2 regions of the Pseudoalteromonas sp. SWYJZ19 genome follow, and region 1 is predicted to be linked to the other one. Evidence: predicted binding sites of a transcription regulator. Region 1 holds the regulator's gene; the other holds the start of a gene.

Evidence for each region. Region 1 encodes FliA, which starts transcription of late flagellar genes. Its sites were predicted from a motif close to CTAAAGNTNNNNNNNNNNNNGCCGATA; they were not measured.
Region 2: pomA (flagellar motor protein PomA) is a predicted target of FliA. The motif match lies at 4,322-4,348, and genes of this name have one in related genera.

What each region holds. Positions count from the first base shown of each region.
Region 1 is NZ_JADYXI010000008.1:24,405-34,784, reverse strand. Features, by position in the region: gene fliQ (flagellar biosynthesis protein FliQ) at 25-294, shown strand; gene fliR (flagellar biosynthetic protein FliR) at 297-1,076, shown strand; gene flhB (flagellar biosynthesis protein FlhB) at 1,086-2,216, shown strand; gene flhA (flagellar biosynthesis protein FlhA) at 2,289-4,400, shown strand; gene flhF (flagellar biosynthesis protein FlhF) at 4,422-5,903, shown strand; gene I6F45_RS09825 (MinD/ParA family ATP-binding protein) at 5,896-6,756, shown strand; gene I6F45_RS09820 (RNA polymerase sigma factor FliA) at 6,783-7,493, shown strand; gene cheY (chemotaxis response regulator CheY) at 7,534-7,917, shown strand; gene I6F45_RS09810 (protein phosphatase CheZ) at 7,935-8,708, shown strand; gene I6F45_RS09805 (chemotaxis protein CheA) at 8,724-10,380, shown strand, end outside.
Region 2 is NZ_JADYXI010000003.1:3,083-13,462, forward strand. Features, by position in the region: gene I6F45_RS03760 (DNA topoisomerase III) at 1-1,861, opposite strand, end outside; gene I6F45_RS03765 (hypothetical protein) at 1,932-2,420, opposite strand; gene I6F45_RS03770 (flagellar motor protein MotB) at 2,572-3,492, opposite strand; gene pomA (flagellar motor protein PomA) at 3,495-4,262, opposite strand; gene I6F45_RS03780 (exodeoxyribonuclease VII small subunit) at 4,583-4,825, shown strand; gene ispA ((2E,6E)-farnesyl diphosphate synthase) at 4,828-5,715, shown strand; gene dxs (1-deoxy-D-xylulose-5-phosphate synthase) at 5,821-7,683, shown strand; gene I6F45_RS03795 (ligand-binding sensor domain-containing diguanylate cyclase) at 7,757-10,380, opposite strand, start outside.

The DNA of each region.
Region 1 (10,380 bases):
ATGACCCAACAATAGGAGTACAACATGGAACCGGAAATTTTTGTTGATATCCTAAGTGACGCTCTTTTTTTAGTTATTAAGCTTGTGTCTGCAATTGTAGTCCCAGGCTTAATTATTGGTTTAGTTGTGGCTGTGTTTCAGGCCGCAACGTCTATCAATGAACAAACATTGAGCTTTTTACCTCGTTTATTAATTACCATTAGTGCGCTTATTGTGGGTGGGCATTGGCTTACTCAAGAGCTAATGGACTTTTTTACTCGCCTAGTATTACTTATTCCTGAAATTGCAGGTTAAACGTGGAATACCCCTTTGCTGTCGTTATTCAATGGTTGAGCGATTTTTTGTTGCCGCTGGTACGCATTAGCTCAATGATTATGATTATGGCTGGTTTGGGGGCTAAAAATGTTCCTACACGTATAAAAATGGGTTTATCGGTTGTTGTAACTTTTGTTGTAGTTCCTGTTCTGCCCCCAGCTACATTCACTAATTTATTTTCGTTTGAGATGATTTTAGTCGTTATTCAACAAATGATGATTGGTGTTGCTATTGGTTTTGCATCTATACTTTTATTAAATACTTTTGTGTTAGCAGGGCAAATACTCGCGATGCAAACCGGTTTAGGTTTTGCTTCGGTTATTGACCCTTCTAATGGCGCGAGTGTGCCTGCTGTGGGCCAGTTTTTCCTTATTTTGGCCACCCTATTATTTTTTGCTTTTAACGGTCATTTAATGATGATTCAAATGGTGGTGCATAGTTTTCAAGTGCTACCCATTGATGGCACATGGTGGTCTGTAGATCATTACTGGGACATAGTGACCTGGGGCGGCTGGATGTTTACTACAGCACTTGTACTTTCACTTGCACCGCTTACCGCGATGCTCGTTATTAATATGTCGTTTGGTATTATGACGCGTGCAGCACCGCAATTAAATATTTTCTCTATTGGTTTTCCGTTTACCTTGGTAGCGGGACTTATTATTATTTGGGCGACACTAGGTAACTTTGTTACTCAGTTTGAGTTTCAATGGTTAAAAATGGTTGAGCTAATGTGTACTTTAGTTGGTTGCTCACCTTAGGGGAAAGTCATGTCTGAAGACTCAGGACAAGAAAAAACAGAAGAACCCACATCCAAAAAGCTTGAAGAATCTAAAAAGAAAGGCCAAATAGCGCGCTCAAAAGAGCTAGGTACCATGTTTGTACTTATTTTTTCGGCTATATCGCTTTTGATGTATGGGCCAGAAATTGGCAAAGGTTTATACAATGTAATGGGCCGAACCCTTAGCTTAAATCGCAACGAAGCCTTTGATACCACTAAAATGTTTGCCGTATGGGGAGAGGTTGCAGACGCTTTAATGTTTCCTATGGCTATGTTTGTATTAATTATAGTTTTGGCTGCATTTATTGGGAATACGTTACTAGGTGGTTTTAATTTTAGCTGGGAAGCCGCTGCACCTAAAGCAAGTAAAATGTCGCCAATGAAAGGCTTTAAACGTATGTTTGGCCCGCAAGCGGCTATTGAGCTTGTAAAGTCACTTTTAAAATTTGGTTTGGTTGCAAGTTTTGCTATATTTTTAATTAATACCTATTTTGATGAAATACTGCATTTAAGTTTAGAAAGTGCACCAGGTAATATTATTCATGCCTTAGAGATTTTAGGCTGGATGTTTTTAGGCCTTTCATGCACTTTAATTATTATTGCGGCTATTGATGCACCATTTCAAAGTTATAACCATAACAAACAACTTAAAATGACAATGCAAGAAATTAAAGATGAGTATAAAAACTCTGAAGGTGACCCACAAATAAAAGCGCGTATTAGGCAAACACAAAGGCAAATGTCGCAAAACCGTATGATGCAAGATGTCCCTGACGCTGATGTTATTGTTACCAACCCAACTCACTACTCTGTAGCATTAAAATACGATACAGAGCGCGCAGGTGCGCCTATAGTACTTGCTAAAGGTATTGATGAAATGGCGATGCAAATTAGAAAAGTAGCAATAGGGAATGAAGTACCTATTTTAGAATCCCCCATGTTGACCCGAGCGCTTTATCATACGGCTGAAGTAGGAGAGCAAATACCCGATCAGCTATTTACTGCAGTAGCGCAAGTTTTAGCGTATGTATTTCAGCTTAAGCGCTTTAATAAAGGGCGCGGTAAACGTCCAACTAAGCTCAATAACAAGCTCCCAATCCCCGATGCCTACAAGTATTAAACCGTTAACTTAGTAACTTGGAATAGTTATTGCAAATTCTACGTAGTGTCAATTTTTTGAAATTGTAGAATTATGAGTTTTAAAGCGGTATTACAACAACTTAACAGAGACAAAAAAGACTATGCCAAAGGGGTAGGTACTCCTTTGCTTGTGCTTGCAGCCTTGGGAATGGTGATCTTACCGTTACCGCCATTTTTACTCGATATCCTTTTCTCGTTTAATATTGCCCTCGCATTAGTGGTTTTACTCGTGACTGTTTACACGATGAAGCCGGTTGAGTTTGGTATATTCCCCTCTGTATTACTAATCGCTACGATTATGCGTTTAGCGCTTAACGTTGCCAGCACTCGAGTTGTATTACTTGAAGGTCATAATGGTGGTGATTCTGCCGGTAAAGTAATTGAAGCGTTTGGCTCAGTTGTTATTGGTGGTAACTACGCAGTTGGTTTGGTCGTATTTTTAATCCTTATTATTATTAACTTTGTGGTAATTACCAAAGGTGCTGGGCGTATTTCTGAGGTATCTGCACGTTTCACCCTTGATGCAATGCCGGGTAAACAAATGGCAATCGACGCCGATTTAAACGCTGGTTTTATCAGTGCTGAGCAAGCGCGTGACCGCCGCGAGGAAGTAACTCGCGAAGCCGATTTTTACGGCTCAATGGATGGTGCGAGTAAATTTGTAAAAGGCGATGCCATTGCAGGTATTGTTATATTAATCATCAATATTGTTGGTGGTTTATTTGTCGGTATGATTCAACATAATTTGAGTTTTGGCAACGCAATGGAAGTATATACATTACTTACCATTGGTGATGGCTTAGTTGCTCAACTCCCTTCTTTACTGCTTTCAATTGGTACCGCGATTGTTGTAACACGTCAAAATGAGTCGCTCAATATGGGTGATCAATTTAAGAAACAACTAGGTAACGAAAAATCACTCTTTATTGCTTCAGGTATTTTGATCATCATGGGTTTAGTGCCTGGTATGCCGCATTTTGCTTTTTTAAGTTTAGGTGCGTTATTGGGTTATTTAGCTTACTACACACAGCAAACTAAGTTAAAAGCCGCTGCAGCAGAAGCCGAAGAAGCCGCCAGTGGCGGAAGCGCTGCAACAGGTATTGCCAATAAACAAGAGCAAAAAGAACTTGGTTGGGATGATGTTCAGCAGGTTGACGTAATTGGCCTAGAAGTAGGTTACAGATTAATTCCGTTGGTAGATCAATCTCAAGGTGGTGAGCTACTTAATCGTATTAAAGGTGTACGTAAAAAGCTTTCTCAAGAACTTGGTTTTTTAGTACCACCTGTTCATATTCGCGATAATTTAGAGCTTGATCCAAATGCTTACAGAATAACGCTAATGGGTGTTTCAACCGGTGAAAGCGAACTTAAACATGGCGACGAGCTAGCGATTAACCCAGGGCAAGTATTTGGTCCTATTAAAGGGGTTGAAACTAAAGATCCTGCGTTTGGCCTTGATGCAGTATGGATCAAGCCTGATCAAAAAGATGAAGCGCAATCACTAGGTTATACCGTTGTAGATTCAGCCACGGTAGTCGCCACTCATATTAGCCAGTTATTAACTAACAGTGCGGCGTTGCTACTAGGGCATGAAGAAGTTCAAAACCTGCTTGATATGCTTGCTAAAAGCCATCCTCGCTTAGTAGAAGGACTAGTACCTGATGTGTTGCCATTAACTGCAATTGTAAAAGTACTGCAAAATTTATTGAATGAAGGTGTAGCTATTCGCGATATGCGCTCAATTGTTCAAACCCTTGTTGAGTATGGTCCGCGTAGCCAAGACCCTGATGTATTAACGGCTGCAGTGCGTATTTCTCTGCGTAGGTTAATTGTTCAAGATGCGGTTGGTATGTCATCAGAAATCCCTGTCATAACCTTGGCACCTGAGTTGGAACAGATGTTGCATCAGTCATTACAAAATGCAGGCGATGAAGGTGCCGGTATTGAGCCTGGACTTGCAGAGCGACTTCAAGTGTCATTGACACAAGCGCATCAAAATCAAGAAATGGCCGGTGAACCTTCTATATTGCTAACGTCAGGAATGTTACGCACTGTGTTATCTCGTTTTGTTAAGTACACCATTCCAGGATTGAGAGTGATGTCTTACCAAGAGGTACCAGACGAAAGACAGATCAAGATTGTTAGCTCTGTAGGCCAACAATAAGATTTTAACAGGGGTTGAATCATGAAAATTAAACGTTTTTTTGCTAAAGATATGCGCACAGCACTTAAAGAAGTTAAAGATGAGTTAGGTGTTGATGCGGTTATTATGTCAAATAAGAAGCTGGCTAACGGTGTAGAAATTGTAGCGGCAGTTGATTATGACAAAGCAGCCCCTAAAGTAGCAGCGCAACCACAACGTACTGCAGAGCCGCGTGCTCAAGCACCACAGCAAAGTATGCATAATTTTGTAAAACCAGAGCCTCAGCGTGCCAAACCAGAGCCGCAGGCAAAAGTGGCTGACAGCCTACAGGCTTTGTTAGAGCGCCAATCACCGCGTCCTCGCTCCCCTGAACTTGCATCAATGTTTTCACAATCAGGTATTGATACTACCGATAACTATCAAGAACCAGTTATGGAACAGCGTACTAAAAATATGTTTGCTCCTGAAAATGCAGCGCCAGTTCGTCCACAAACTCAAGCGGATAGCTTAGGTTTTGATGATTTAGACAGCGACTTTGATGATTTAGATAGTCCAGTAACGGCTCGCCAACAAACACCCAATAATGAAAGCGAAGAAATGACAACAATGCGTGAAGAAATGAACGCAATTCGTCAATTACTTGAGCATCAAGTATCAGGCTTAATGCAGCAAGATATGGCGCGTCGCGATCCAACACGCGCTTGCATGGTTGACCGCTTAGTCGGTATGGGTATTGATAAAGAAGTAGCGCAACAAATGGCATGTTTTGTACCTGATGATGTATCTCGTAAGCAAGGCTGGAAAGCGTTGTTAACGATGGTCGAAGATCAAATGCAAACAACCAATAATGAAATACTTCGCCAAGGTGGTGTATATGCGTTAGTGGGTCCAACAGGTGTTGGTAAAACAACAACAGTTGCTAAGCTTGCAGCTTTAGGCGCACAAAAATATGGCGCTGATAAAGTGGCCTTAATAACCACTGATACATACAGAATTGGTGCTTATGAACAGCTTGCTACTTACGGCCGTATTATTGGTTGTGGTGTAAAGCAAGTTAAAGATGCTAATGAATTAGCTGAAGTTTTATATCATTTACGAAATAAACGTCTAGTATTAATTGATACAGCAGGTATGAGTCAGCGAGATTTACGTTTAACTGAGCAGTTAAACACGTTAATGCGTAACCAACGTGTGGATATTCGCAGCTACTTAGTACTAAGCGCGACGGCACAAATTAATGTATTACAAGAAACAGTACGTCACTTTAAAAAAGTACAGTTAAGTGGTTGTATTTTCACTAAGTTAGATGAATCATTAAGTTTGGGTGAGATTATTAGTATTGCGATTCAAAATCGCCTTCCAATAGGGTATCTTACTAACGGTCAACGAGTGCCAGAAGATATTCGTGTTGCAAATGCTGAAAAACTAGTGAAAAAGGCTGAGCAGTTATATTTAAAAAGAACAAAAGCACAACATTCAAGGCACCAAGCAGTGGCGCCAAGTACAGTAGGGATGTATGATTAACACAGTATTAGATCAAGCAAGCGGCCTGCGCAAAATGAGTCAAAACAATAACAACGGCGTAAAAGTTATCGCTGTAACCGGTGGTAAAGGTGGGGTGGGGAAAACAAATGTTTCTCTAAATACCGCTATTGCACTAGGGCAACAAGGTAATAGAGTATTAGTGCTGGATGCTGACCTAGGTTTAGCAAACTGTGATGTGATGCTTGGTTTACGTGTAGAGCGCAATTTATCACACGTTTTGTCAGGTGAATGTGAGCTTGACGAGATTTTAGTTGAAGGGCCTGCTGGTATTAAAATTGTACCTGCTACATCGGGCTCGCAAAGTATGGTTGAATTATCGCCATCTGAGCATGCCGGGCTAATTCGTGCATTTAGCGAATTGAATACCGAATTTGATATTTTAATTGTAGATACAGCCGCTGGTATTTCAGACATGGTGCTAAGCTTCTCACGAGCAGCACAAGATGTAATGGTTGTAGTGTGCGATGAACCAACATCAATAACCGATGCTTACGCACTTATTAAAGTATTAAGCCGCGAGCACGGTGTTTATAAGTTCAAAATTGTTGCCAATATGGTCCGCAGTATGCGTGAAGGCACTGAATTGTTTGCAAAACTATCTAAAGTTACCGATCGCTTTTTAGATGTTTCAATGGAGCTAGTAGCAACGGTTCCTTATGACGAAAATATGCGCAAAGCAACACGTCGCCAAAAGGTGATTGTTGAGCTCTTTCCAAGTTCGCCAGCCGCTCTCGCGTTTAAAGCGCTGGCGACAAAAGCAGTTAAATGGCCAATACCAAATCAACCATCTGGGCATTTAGAGTTTTTCATTGAGAAACTAGTAAACGGCTAATTATGACAACATTGGTGAATAGAGCTATGGGATATCAATCAACACAAAACTTAAATGTGATTGTTGAGAAACATGCATCACTTGTTAAAAAAGTGGCATGTCATCTAATTGCTCGATTACCACCTAGCGTTCAGCTTGATGATTTAATTCAATCAGGAATGATAGGTTTAATAGAAGCTTCAAAAAACTTTGATGCAACAAAAGGCGCAAGCTTTGAAACCTTCGCCGGTATTCGTATTCGCGGGGCTATGCTTGATGAAATGCGCCGTGGTGATTGGGCTCCTCGTTCAGTACACCGTAAAAGCCGACAAGTTGCAGAAGCAATTACTGGGCTCGAAAGCAGTCTGAATCGCGAACCAACAGATACAGAAGTTGCTGAAAAACTTGAAATTTCACTCAATGAGTACCATCATATTTTAAATGATGTTAATACCAGTAAAGTATTAGGTATAGAAGACCTTGGTGTAGATGAGGATGTTATTACTCCCGTAGGCCAAGATTTAGCGCTAGACAAACCTTTTAATAATGTTAAAAATGATCGGTTTAATGAGTCTTTGCTAAATGCAATAAAGTCATTACCAGAGCGTGATGCAATGGTACTTTCTTTATACTATAACGATGAAATGAATTTAAAAGAAATAGGACATATACTCGATGTAAGTGAATCGCGTGTAAGTCAGATACATGGTCAGGCGATGATTAAGCTTAAAGCTAAAATCAATGACTGGATAAACTAGTAGTAAGTAAACTAAGGTTAATACCTCACTGGGGGATGTTTTGGATAAAAACATGAAAATTCTTGTAGTTGATGATTTTTCAACGATGAGACGAATTATAAAAAACCTATTACGTGACTTAGGTTTCACTAACGTTCAAGAAGCTGATGACGGGTCTACAGCTCTGCCTATGTTACAAAATCAAGTATTTGATTTTGTGGTTACAGATTGGAATATGCCGGGAATGCAAGGTATTGACCTTCTAAGAGCAATTCGTGCAGATGATAAGTTAAAACATATCCCTGTATTGATGGTAACGGCAGAAGCTAAAAAAGAACAAATAATTGCTGCAGCGCAAGCTGGCGTTAATGGTTATATTGTTAAGCCATTTACGGCTGGAACATTAAAAACTAAATTAGAAAAAGTATTTGAACGCTTAGGCTAATGATGGGGGAGAGGCTTATGTCAGCACCAGCTGCGCCTCAAATAACGTTAGAACAAGCTCGTCAACTCGTCATTTATTTAGAAAACGATGAGCAAGATAAAGCTAATCAGTTGATTTTAGAGACAGCTTCGCAAGAGCAGTCTAAATTATTTGCTGAAGTTGGGAAGTTGACTCGTCAACTGCACGAAGCACTTAAAAGCTTTGAGCTTGATACTCGCTTAACTAACATAACGACAGATGCGATTCCAGATGCTAAAAAGCGGCTTAATTATGTTATAGAAATGACAGAAAATGCGGCTAATAAAACAATGGATGCTGTTGAGGCTAGTTTACCTATAGCTCAGCAACTTGCAGATGAAATATCTCATATCAAACCGACATGGGATCGTTTAATGAGCCGGGAGATTGAGCTTGGTGAGTTTAAACAACTTTGCCATAGTATCGATAAGTTTATGAATAACTCTCATCATAAAACGGATGAGCTTCAAAGCTTAATGACAAATGTACTAATGGCTCAAGACTATCAAGACTTAACAGGTCAAGTTATTCGCCGTGTTATAGAACTTGTTAGAGAAGTAGAAGAAAGCTTACTTCATCTTTTAACAGCGTTTGCTGAACAAGATGACAGTGACAACACAGCGAATAAAGTAGAACAACAAAAAATAAAAGAACCAGTTGCCACACAAACTTTAGCAGGTCCTGAAGGCCCTATTATTGATAAAGAATCGCGTAATGATGTTGTATCTGATCAAGATGAAGTCGATGATCTTTTATCAAGTTTGGGCTTCTAAGAGGAGAGTAACTGCATGTTTGAAGTCGATGAAGATATTTTACAAGACTTTCTTGTAGAGGCAGGAGAAATCCTAGAGCTTTTATCTGAACAGTTAGTTGAACTGGAAAATAATCCAGAAGATACCGAGTTACTAAATGCCATATTTAGAGGCTTTCACACTGTAAAAGGTGGTGCAGGCTTTTTAGCTATGACAGAACTTGTTGATGCTTGCCACGGCGCTGAAAACGTATTTGATTTACTACGTCAAGGCGTGCGAACGGTCAATTCAGAGTTAATGGATGTTATTTTACAAGCGCTCGACACCATTAATGAAATGTTCGCGACTATCCAAAATAGGGATAAGCCAGAACCAGCAGATCCTGAGTTACTTCAAACCCTCCACATTTTGGGCCTACCTCCAACAGAAGCCGAGCTTAACGGAGTCGCTTCAGAAACTGACGTTGAACAACCTCTTGATGAAGTAGTTGATACGCCAATAGCTGATGAGGAAGATCCATTTGCATTTGATGAAATGTTTAGCGGAACTCCTTCGGTTAGTGATGCTGAAATAAACGAAATCACTGAAGATGAATTTGAAAACTTACTTGATGAACTACACGGTAAAGGACAAGGTCCTGCAGTTGAAAAGCCAGTAGCAAGTAGTAGTGATTTTAATGGTGATATTACTGATGATGAATTTGACAGCTTATTAGACGAGTTACATGGAGTTGGCAGTTTTGGTGAGGTTGCGAGTAAAGCACCTGAGCAAAGTAGTGTAGTTAGAGCACCTGTAGAACCAGCTAAACCAGCGTCAAATACTGCTAATTCATCAGATGATGAAATTAGTGATGATGAATTTGAAGCGCTTCTTGATGAACTTCATGGTAAAGGCACTGCACCTAAATCAATAGAAAGCACTCCAGCTGTGAAACAGCCCAATATCCCAGCTAAACCAGCTGCAAAAGCGAGTGTGCCTGTAAAAAAACCAGAACCTGTAAAAGCACCCGCTTCTAAACCGGTAGAAAAACCGGTTACTAAAGCAGCGCCAGCAACGCCTAAAAAATCAGCGCCACCAGCAGCAGAGACGACAGTTCGCGTAGATACAAAACGACTTGACCAAATTATGAATATGGTTGGTGAGTTAGTACTTGTGCGAAATCGTTTGGTTAGTTTAGCGACCAATTCAGACAGTGAAGCAATGGGTAAAGCAATCTCTAACTTAGATGTAGTGACTGCTGATATTCAAGGCGCGGTTATGCAAACGCGAATGCAACCAATTAAAAAGGTATTTGGTCGTTTCCCTCGCGTAGTACGCGATTTAGCACGCAGCTTAAACAAAGACATTGACTTACAACTTGTAGGTGAAGAAACCGATTTAGATAAAAACTTAGTGGAAGCACTAGCCGATCCGCTTGTGCATTTAGTTCGAAACTCAGTTGACCACGGTATTGAAATGCCAGCTGTTCGTGAGGCTGCCGGTAAGCCTAGAACAGGTAATGTTACTTTATCAGCGTCTCAGGAAGGCGACCATATTTTGTTGACCATTAAAGATGATGGCGCTGGTATGGATGCTGAGAAACTGAAAAAAATAGCAATTAGTAAAGGCGTGCTCGATCACGATCAAGCGAGTCGACTTTCTGACACTGAAGCATACAACCTAATTTTTGCACCTGGCTTTTCTACAAAAGAAG
Region 2 (10,380 bases), on a different contig from region 1:
GTGAGCTTTTTGGTAACCTTGCAAATGCATTGCTATCGCAGTTTGCTGCTAATTGTACAAACCCATTTAGCTCAGCAAGTAAAGGCTGTAAAAATTGCTGATAACTCATTACTTGCTGCGCGATATCACCTAAGCTCGATTCCCACTTTGCGGTTAAATCAGGACTCGCTAAACCTTGTGGTAATACGCTAATAAGGGCAAGTCCCGTTTCGGTCGCTCTAATTGACTTACCTTCACGTTTTAAAAAGCGCCGCTTGAATAGCAACTCGATTATTCCCGCACGTGTTGCCTCAGTCCCTAAACCATCAGTGTCTTTTAATACTTTTTTAATTTGTGGATCTTTAACATAACGGCTAATGCCCGTCATCGCAGCCAATAATGTAGCGTCGGTAAAATAAGCAGGAGGTGATGTATGCTTTTCGACCACTTCGCCTTGCTCACAAAAAAGAGGCATACCTTTAGTTAAAGGAGGTAACGTAGCTTCATCTTTTAATTCAGACTTACCCATTAATACCTTAAAGCCCAGGCTTACATCTTGTTTTGCATTTGCTTTAAATAATCCGCCAGCGATTGTTATCTCTACTTTAGTTTCGTTATATATATAGTCGGGATAAAACTGAATTAGGTAATGGCGGCTTATTAATTGATATACCTTCGCTTCGTCACCGTTCAAACTCGCTGACTTTAACTGCTTAGCCGTAGGCACAATGGCATGATGCGCAGCCACTTTTGAATCGTTAAAACATTTACTACGCTTTTTTACATCAGCCCCGTTTACTAATTCACTGCTTTGCCCACCATTAGCACTTATAGCTTTAAAAATAGCTGATGCATCTTGATGGTGATCTTTAGGTAAATAACGATTATCCGAGCGTGGGTAAGTAATTAATTTATGACGTTCGTAAAGTATTTGGCAAATATCCAACACTTTTTGAGCTGGCATACCAAATGCTTTAGCCGCATCTATTTGCAGTGCAGATAGGTTATACGGTAATGGAGCACTTTGTTTTTTTTGTTTTTGGTCAAGTGAAGTAAGCTCAGCACTTTGCTTTGTAATGCGTGAAGCAACATTTTGTGCGAGTGCTTTGTTAAGTATTCGCCCTTCTTCATCTTGATGTGGCTCACATGCTTTACTAGGAACCCACTTAGCTATGAATGGCTGGTTATCTGGAGTAAGTAAATGCGCCAGTACATCGTAAAAAGGCTTAGATACAAAGTGTGCTATTTCGTTATCTCTATTAACAACAAGACCTAAAATAGGGGTTTGTACTCGCCCTACCGAAAGCACATTACCAAACCCTGCTTTTTGCCCAGCTAGTGTGTATGCACGTGTTAAATTCATACCAAATAGCCAATCAGCACGAGAGCGCGCTAAAGCAGATACACTTAACGGAATAAAATCTCGATTAGAACGCATAGTACCCAGTGATTTTTTTACCGCCGATAAGTTTAAATCACTAATGAGTAAACGTTGCGTACTCTGCTTTTTAGCCTGACTTATTTTAGCTTCTTCAATTACTTGATCGACTAGTAGCTGGCCTTCACGGTCTGGATCGCCAGCGTGAATAAGTTGCGAGGCTTGTTTAATTAATTTTTTTAAAACAGTGAGCTGTTTGCGAGTTTTGGTTTTGGCTTTTAACTTCCACTGTTCAGGTATTATAGGTAAGTGTTCAAACTGCCACTTTTTAAAGCGCTCATCGTAATCATCGGGTTCTGCTTGTTCTAGCAAATGTCCAATACACCACGATACACAATCGCCATTAGCGACTTCTATATAACCATCATATTTTTTATGTGGTTTTGGTAACGCATCAGCAATAGCGCGTCCAAGTGAAGGTTTTTCTGCAATGTAGAGTTTCATAGCCTGCTCATCACTGTTTATATAAACAGTAGTCTAGCACAGCTATTTTAAAGGAGGGAACTTTTTGTAACTATTGGCTAACTGGGCTTTTTTTGTCTTTTGTTAAAATATAAATAAGCGGAAGATAACAAACAACAACGGTGCCTATATTAATAAATGGCAATAAGGTTTTATAAATGTATGTACTATAAGAAAGATCCCATAAATGGCGGTCGACTAATCTAAATAGCTGTAAAATTGGTGCCATAATAACAACCAATTGACCTAATACGCATTGCCATAAATAAACCTTATCTTTTAACCCCAGATATGCGATGAGTGCCATCCAAGCAATATCATTAAAAGCCCAAACAAGGTATCGATAAACATAAATCCCATTATCAAACTCTTTCAAGTAAGGATGAATAATGGTTCCATATAAAAAAAAAGCGGCTGTAATTAAAGCGAAACGCAGGGCCAAATAATCTTTTCTAAAATAAAAGATGAAAATAGCAGGGCTTAAAATAAACACCCAACTAGTATCTAATATCAATATAGTCTTTAAAAACCATTCAGGCATTAGAGTTAATCAAGTTTTTTTTCATCATCGTCATTACCACCGCCATTTCCTGGCATATGACTAAACTTATCGACCTTTTTCATGAACTATTCCGTTACATTTGTTAAAGAAAGCATACTTTATGATAAATAAGTGTGTTTGCCAATAAAAGTTATCTTACATCTATAGGAGCTGACTCTTTTGCTTTACCTTGTAATATAGATATTTCTACTCGGCGATTCCTGCGGCGATCTTCATCGGTGTCATTCGGTACAAGTGGTCGTGTTTCAGCTCGACCAACCACCATCATTCGGGTTTTATCAAATCCTTGGACTTTTTGCAGTTCACTTGCAACGGCTACAGCACGCTTTGATGATAGGTCCCAATTATTAATATATAACTCATTCGATACCTGAAAATCATCTGTATGGCCAGATACTGTTATTTCACCGGGTACATCTTTTAACAGCACACCGATATCTTGAATTATAGGTTTAAACTTAGGTTGTAAAAATGCACTACCTGAAGGAAATGAACCATTCTCTCTAATGCGAATAATTATTTGCTGCCCTAAAGACTCAAGCTCAATTGCGCCATCGATTATTTGCTTTTCAAGCTGCTGCGCTATCTTTTTAACAAGCTCGTTAGTTTGCTCCTGATCGGCTGCTGAAGTTGCTTGCTCAGAAGATTCTTCTTGTGAGGTACTACGAGATTCGCCACCGCGTTTATCCCCGCGCTGTTCTTGCCTGCCGCCTGCTGAGCTTTCATCGCCAGCCTGAAACTCTAACATTTGTTGAGTCATTTCGACTGTTTGCTGCTGAATGGTTTCTATTGGGGTTGGCTCTGGTTTGCCTGGGGTAAACTCCATGGCAATAACAGAGGTCCCTTTAGGGATGTCTTTTACTTCAATTTTATTCTGCACACCAAAAGCAAACTTCATAGAGCCCGCAATTTGTTTAAACTTAAGTACATCCATTTCTGAAAACGCGAGCAAGAGTACAAAAAAGCACATTAACAGTGACATTAAATCGGCAAACGTTCCCATCCATGCAGGTAGACCTGGTGGTGGACATTTGCACTCTTGATCAGACATAGTTACTCCTCGGTATCTACTTTACGTTTAGATTCAGCTAAGTAATTTTTCAAAATACCTTCGATTACTTTTGGATTTTGACCATCTTGTATACCTAAAATAGCATCCAAAATTAAACGCTGATTCATCGCTTCCTCGTCTTTACGCAGTTCAAGTTTTACCTGAATAGGAATTGCCACAACATTGGCTAAAAACGCGCCATATAAAGTTGTTAATAGTGCTACTGCCATTGCCGGACCAATTGCCTTTGGGTCATCCATGTTAGACAACATTGCAACCAAACCAATTAGAGTACCAATCATGCCCATTGCAGGCCCTATATCAGCTAACGACTTAAATAAACCCGCGCCCAATTCATGGCGAGTCGTAGTTAGAGAAATATCTTTTTGAAGTGTAGCGCGAACTACATCTGCATCATGGCCATCAACGAGCATATCGACGCCTTTGCGCATAAAGGGGTTTGGAATTTCAGCTTCTTCGAGTGCTAAAAAACCGCCTTTACGAGCTGAATCCGCAAGTTCTACTGCTTTTTCGATAAGTATTTCTGGCGTTTCGATTTTAAACATAAACGCTTTGGCAACAACTTTACCTATCCCCAAAAATTGCGACATGGTGAAGTTTGATAAAACAATAAAGAGTGAACCACCAAATACAATAACCACAGACGGGGTATTGTAAAACATAGCCATTTCACCGCTACTACTCATAAACATAGACATGACAATTAAGCCAATTGCGCCTAGGATCCCAATTATGGTTGCTAAATCCACATTTCCTCCAGAAGTTTCATGCTTAATGGCCTTATCATAAATTTTTATTATTAACTGCTTATCGGCAACATATTGAATTGCTTAAGCCATTTTTATAAATAAACATAAAAAGCAGCCTTTAGCACTATCTTAGATCAAGTTATAAGGGCTACCTAACTATCAATTGATTTATTAAACCAACAGACGCTATTAAGGCTTTATTAATGCACTTGAAATATAATTTAACGTTATAAAGGTAAAAAACCAATATCATCCTTTGACCTAGTTTAGCATTCCCCCTAAAATTGACCCCTAAATTTATTATGTAAGCTGAAATAAAGATGGCGACTAAAAAACCTGAAAACTTAAGTTTCGAACAAGCACTAGAAGAATTATCTACAATCGTTAGTGACATGGAACAAGGTGACTTATCGCTTGAGCAATCGTTAAAGCAATTTGAGCGTGGAATTGCATTAGCAAGTGCTTCATCAGGGAAATTACAGCAAGCAGAACAAAAAGTATCAGTTTTGATGGGGAATGGCGAAAAGTCAGTACTTACAAATTTTGATAATGATATGGAATAGCTGTGAGCATAAAAAATCATATTGAACGTGCTCAAAAAGATGTAGTAGCGACCTTACAGCAGCATTTTAATCAGCCTCTCGATACAGAAGAAACGGTAAAGAACGCCACCCAGTATGGATTATTTAATGGCGGTAAAAGATTACGTCCATTTTTAGTTTATGCCACAGGTAAAATGCTCGGCGCAAACCATCAAGACTTAAACGTACTTGCTGCTGCAATTGAGTGTATTCATAGCTATTCGTTAGTCCATGATGACTTACCAGCAATGGATGATGACGACTTACGCCGCGGACGCCCTACTTGTCATATAGAGTTTGGCGAGGCAAATGCAATTTTAGCCGGTGATGCTCTTCAAACTCTTGCTTTTGAGCTTATTGCGAATCACAAATTTGAATGCTCATCACAAACACAAGTAAAAATGATTGCTACACTTGCCCACGCATCAGGCCTTCAGGGTATGGTTGGCGGACAAGGCCTTGATATAGCAGCAACTGATAAAGTAATTACCGTACAAGAGCTTGAGCGAATACATAAGCTAAAAACCGGGGCTCTAATTAATTGCGCAATTACACTTGGTGCACTGTGCAGTGAAAAGGCTGATCAACAAACCTTAGAAAATTTAAGTGTTTTTGGGTATGCTATAGGGCTAGCATTTCAAGTACACGACGACATTTTAGATGTTGAAGGCGATACAGTTATTTTAGGAAAGCCACAAGGCTCCGATATTGCCGCGAATAAAGCGACATATCCGGCGTTATTAGGTATGCTAGGCGCTAAAGAAAAGGCGCAAAATTTAATACAACAAGCCCATGAAGCGTTAGCAAATATAGATGCTGACACAACACTTCTTGCGTCGCTAGCAAATTACCTAATTGAGCGTGACCACTAATTTTTGCTCATACGTATTGCAATTAGCACTGACATTATTACTCAACATTAATTATTCGTAAAAGCTTTGGATTAATTAATGTTAGCGAAGGATATATATAAAACCATGACACTTGATAGTAGCAAGTATCCATTACTTAATTTGGTTGACGAGCCAGCCCAATTGCGTGACTTAGCGCAAGACAAACTCCCTGCATTTAGCAATGAGCTGCGCGATTATTTACTCAACTCAGTATCGCAAAGTAGCGGTCATCTAGCGTCTGGTTTAGGGACGGTTGAACTAACCGTTGCGCTGCATTATGTTTATAACACTCCAGACGATCGCCTAGTTTGGGACGTGGGTCATCAAGCTTATCCGCATAAAATCCTTACTGGTCGTCGCGAGCAAATGCACACTATTCGTCAAAAAGACGGTTTACACCCTTTTCCTTTTCGCGATGAAAGTCAATACGATACGTTTAGCGTAGGCCATTCAAGCACGTCTATTTCAGCTGCTTTAGGCATGTCTATTGCCGCACAAAAAGAAGGCAAAGGTCGAAAGTCTGTTGCCATTATTGGCGACGGGGCTATAACCGCAGGCATGGCATTTGAAGCGATGAATCATTTAGGTGATGTAAAATCAGACATGCTTATTATTTTAAATGATAACGAAATGTCGATTTCTGAAAATGTTGGCGCATTAACAAATCACTTTGCCCGTATTTTATCGGGTAGCTTTTATACTAACATTCGTGAAGGTAGTAAAAAGTTACTCTCAGGTGTACCTCCTGTAAAGCAACTTGCCAGTAAAATGGAAGAGCACATTAAAGGCATGATGATCCCGGGTACCTTCTTTGAAGAATTAGGCCTAAATTATATTGGTCCAATTGATGGTCACGATGTAAACATGCTTGTTGATACGCTACGTAATATGCGTAATTTAAAAGGCCCACAGCTTCTACATATAAAAACACAAAAAGGTAAGGGCTATAAACCAGCTGAAGCCGATCCTATTGGCTACCATGGTGTACCAAAATTCGATCCGAGCACAACTAGTCTGCCTAAATCTAAACCTAGTGCTGCTACTTTCTCAAAAGTATTCGGTGATTGGTTATGCGATATGGCCGAGCAAGATAGCAAGTTAATGGCTATCACGCCTGCAATGCGTGAAGGTTCAGGCATGGTCCGTTTTTCTAAAGAACATCCAGATCAATACTTTGATGTGGCTATTGCAGAGCAGCATGCTGTTACTTTAGCTGCTGGTTTCGCCTGTGAAGGTTTAAAACCTGTTGTTGCTATTTACTCAAGCTTTTTACAACGTGCGTACGACCAATTAATACATGATGTTGCACTGCAAAACTTACCTGTATTATTTGCCATTGACCGCGCCGGTATTGTTGGAGCCGATGGTGAAACTCATCAAGGCGCATACGATTTAAGTTTTATGCGCTGTATTCCAAATATGGTGATTATGGCGCCAAGCGATACCAACGAGTGCCGTCAAATGCTATACACTGGTTATAAAGCAAATTGCCCAGTTGCCGTTCGTTACCCTCGCGGTAGTGCGGGTACTGCAGAAATTCAAAGCAATATGCAACTGCTTGAAATTGGTAAAGCAGATACTGTCAAAAAAGGCAGTAAAATTGCCATTTTATCATTTGGTACATTACTTGAGAATGCACAGCTTGCAGCAAGTGAGTTAGATGCAACGCTTGTTAATATGCGCTTTATTAAACCTCTTGATACCGCGCTTTTAAATGAGCTTGTAGCTAGCCACGATGTAATTGTTACGCTTGAAGATAATGCAATCGCTGGCGGTGCCGGCTCTGCAGTTAACGAATACTTAGCAACGCAAAAAGCTGATATTAATATCCTTAACTTAGGTATTCCTGATGAGTTTATTAAACACGGCACCCAAGATGAAATGCACGATGAAATGGGGTTAGGCGAGCAAGGAATATTAACCGCTATTAAAGCGTTTATTAATTAACTTCCTATACATCTAAAGTTGAGCATATTAAAAAAGGAGCCTAGGCTCCTTTTTTAATATCAAATATTGCTGATCAGCGCATCCACACTTTAATATCAGCTAGGCCATTGCTTTGTAAAATACCTAATTGTTGATCAACGTTAGAATTTTGTTCAAACTCAAATGCATCAAGCTGATCATCAAACGTAATATTTGCAACACCATCACCACCGCGCTTTTTAACTTGGTGTAGTGAAATATCAGCTAGGTTAATAGATGTTTCCCAGCTAATTACCTGCCCACCCAAAAGTGGTAATGGATAAAATGACCAACCAATTGATGCCGTGATATTAGTTGTTTTTCCATTTGGTAATTGGAATAAATTAGCCGCTATTACTTTACAAAGATCTGAAGCATAGCTGTCTATTTTATTGCATTTAAAATCACGTAATAATAGTAAAAACTCATCACCACTCCAACGTGCCACATAGTCAGAGCCCTGCGTACGCGAATTTAATAATGCAGCCATTTGCTGTAAGCAGCTATCACCTGCAATTGGGCCATAGGCATCATTGATACGGCTGAAATTATCAAAGTTAATAATTACCAGCACCAGTGACTTGCCTTGTGCCTGCAGCGATTGTGAATTACGTTGAAAGTGTTCAATATCTTTAGGGAGTTGATCAAACAAAAAGCGACGGCTACGCAGCCCTGTTAACTCATCTGAGTGACTAACTAATTTAAGCTGTGAATTCACTTGGCCTAATTTATCATTAGCTTGACGAAGCTCTAAGGTACGCTCGGTGATCAAGCCCTCTAATGCTTCTTGTTTTCTACGCTCTTGCGCTCTAAACACCCAAAAAATAAGGTAGAAAAGCAAAATAAAGCCACTGGTAATTAAAAGCCTAAAGTAAATAGTTTCGTCAAAGCGCTCAGGCACTACAAAACCGTATTCTACTTCTTGCGCTTTAGTCCAGTCTTCACCTTGGCGCTTCGCTTCTAATTGAAACAAAAACGAGCCTGGAGGCAAGTTAGTATAAATAGCTTCACGTCGCGTATTAGCATAGCGCCAGTCACTATCTAAGCCACTTAGTTTATATCTAAATTCAATACTGTTTGGTGCATAATAATCAATAGCTGTGTAAGTTAGCGTTATATCACGCTCGTCTGTTTCTAATGATGGTTTTTTACCAAGCGCAGCGGTGGTTAAATGACGAAGTGGTGTTGTTATTGTTTCTATTGTTGGCTTTAATGCAAGCACACCAAATAGCTCTACATTTTTAGGTATTTCAACAACACCTTGTAAGCTTGGGTACCAAATAGAATTGCCGGTGTCTGCTACCGCATCATGCCCAAGTCCACTACAACATTGATTCGCTTTACCATCGAGTTGACGGTCAAAAGATGAAATTACTTCTTCAACTTTTAGGCTTTTTATCTCTGTCTTAAATTGCTCTACAGGCATTCTGTAAACACCTTTCATGGTGCTTACCCAAACATGCTTTAATTTTTCATCATATTCTAGGCTAAATATAGAACCATACGGTAAACCATTAGCTGCATCGAGTTGACGCCATTGCCCTTGCGTACTTCTGTAAAAAAGCCCGTCGTTAAGAGAGCCGATTAAAATACCCACACCATCTATATGGAGCACGCTAGTTACGTATGCGCTTTCAAGTGTTGTTTGGTCACCAATTTTTTCAATGCCACGGTCTGTAAAGTAATATGCGCCTTTACTAGTACCAATCACACCAAAGTTTGTTTTATCCAATACGTAGGTAATAAACTTACTACCTAAAAAAGCGTTATATGCAAAAGGCGTTAAACCAGCATAATTTAATCGATATAAACCGCGTCCGGTACCAATCCAAAAACCGCCTTTACTAGAGCGACTTATTGCAAATACCGGGTTATCGCGAAGCGCTCGACCAGGGACGGTATAAAGTGTCTTGTTTTCAAAAACAAATAAGCCGCGCCCCGTGGCTATATATAATCGCTCACCATCGAATTGTAGATCGTGTACTGACGCGTATCCATATTTACTACTTGGAACTAAATTAATAAAACTTTTATCTAAATCGAAATAACCAATGCCGCTTTTGTTAGCAACCCACAGTTTTCCATCTGGAGCTTGGCTAATAGCCATAACAGACTCGGTCATATCTGAAACTGCTGAATGCCTTTCTACCCGCCCTTCATGGGCAAGCCATAAGCCTTCACTAAAACTTGCTAACCAAACGTTATTTTTATCATCTCTAAAAATATCAGCAAACCATATGCTTTGATCAAGTTGGCTTGGTTCTACCCATTGCCACTCACCGGTTTTATCTCTAAATAATAAACGTCCATAAGTCGAAACCCATAAGCCACCATCGGTATCACTCATAAACTTATAAACGGCTGAGTTATTTGCATTTGGTAAAGGAAAAGGTCTTAGTTCGTCATCTAAATCTAAAAAGTATGCACCTAGCTCAGAGGCTATATACAAATTACCGTTTAAGAATGATAAATCGTGCACTATGGTTTGCGCTAAGCGCTCTGGTAACGATATTTTAGCGGTAAGCTCTAAACGTAGTTTAGAGAAATCTGATGAGTTTTTAGTAAGGCGTAATAAATGACGATCATTAACTAGCCAAATACCTTCTGGAGAGAGTGCCATTTGGCTAACAGAGCCAACAATTTGGGTAATTACGGTAGCATTAACAATAGGTAGGGGGC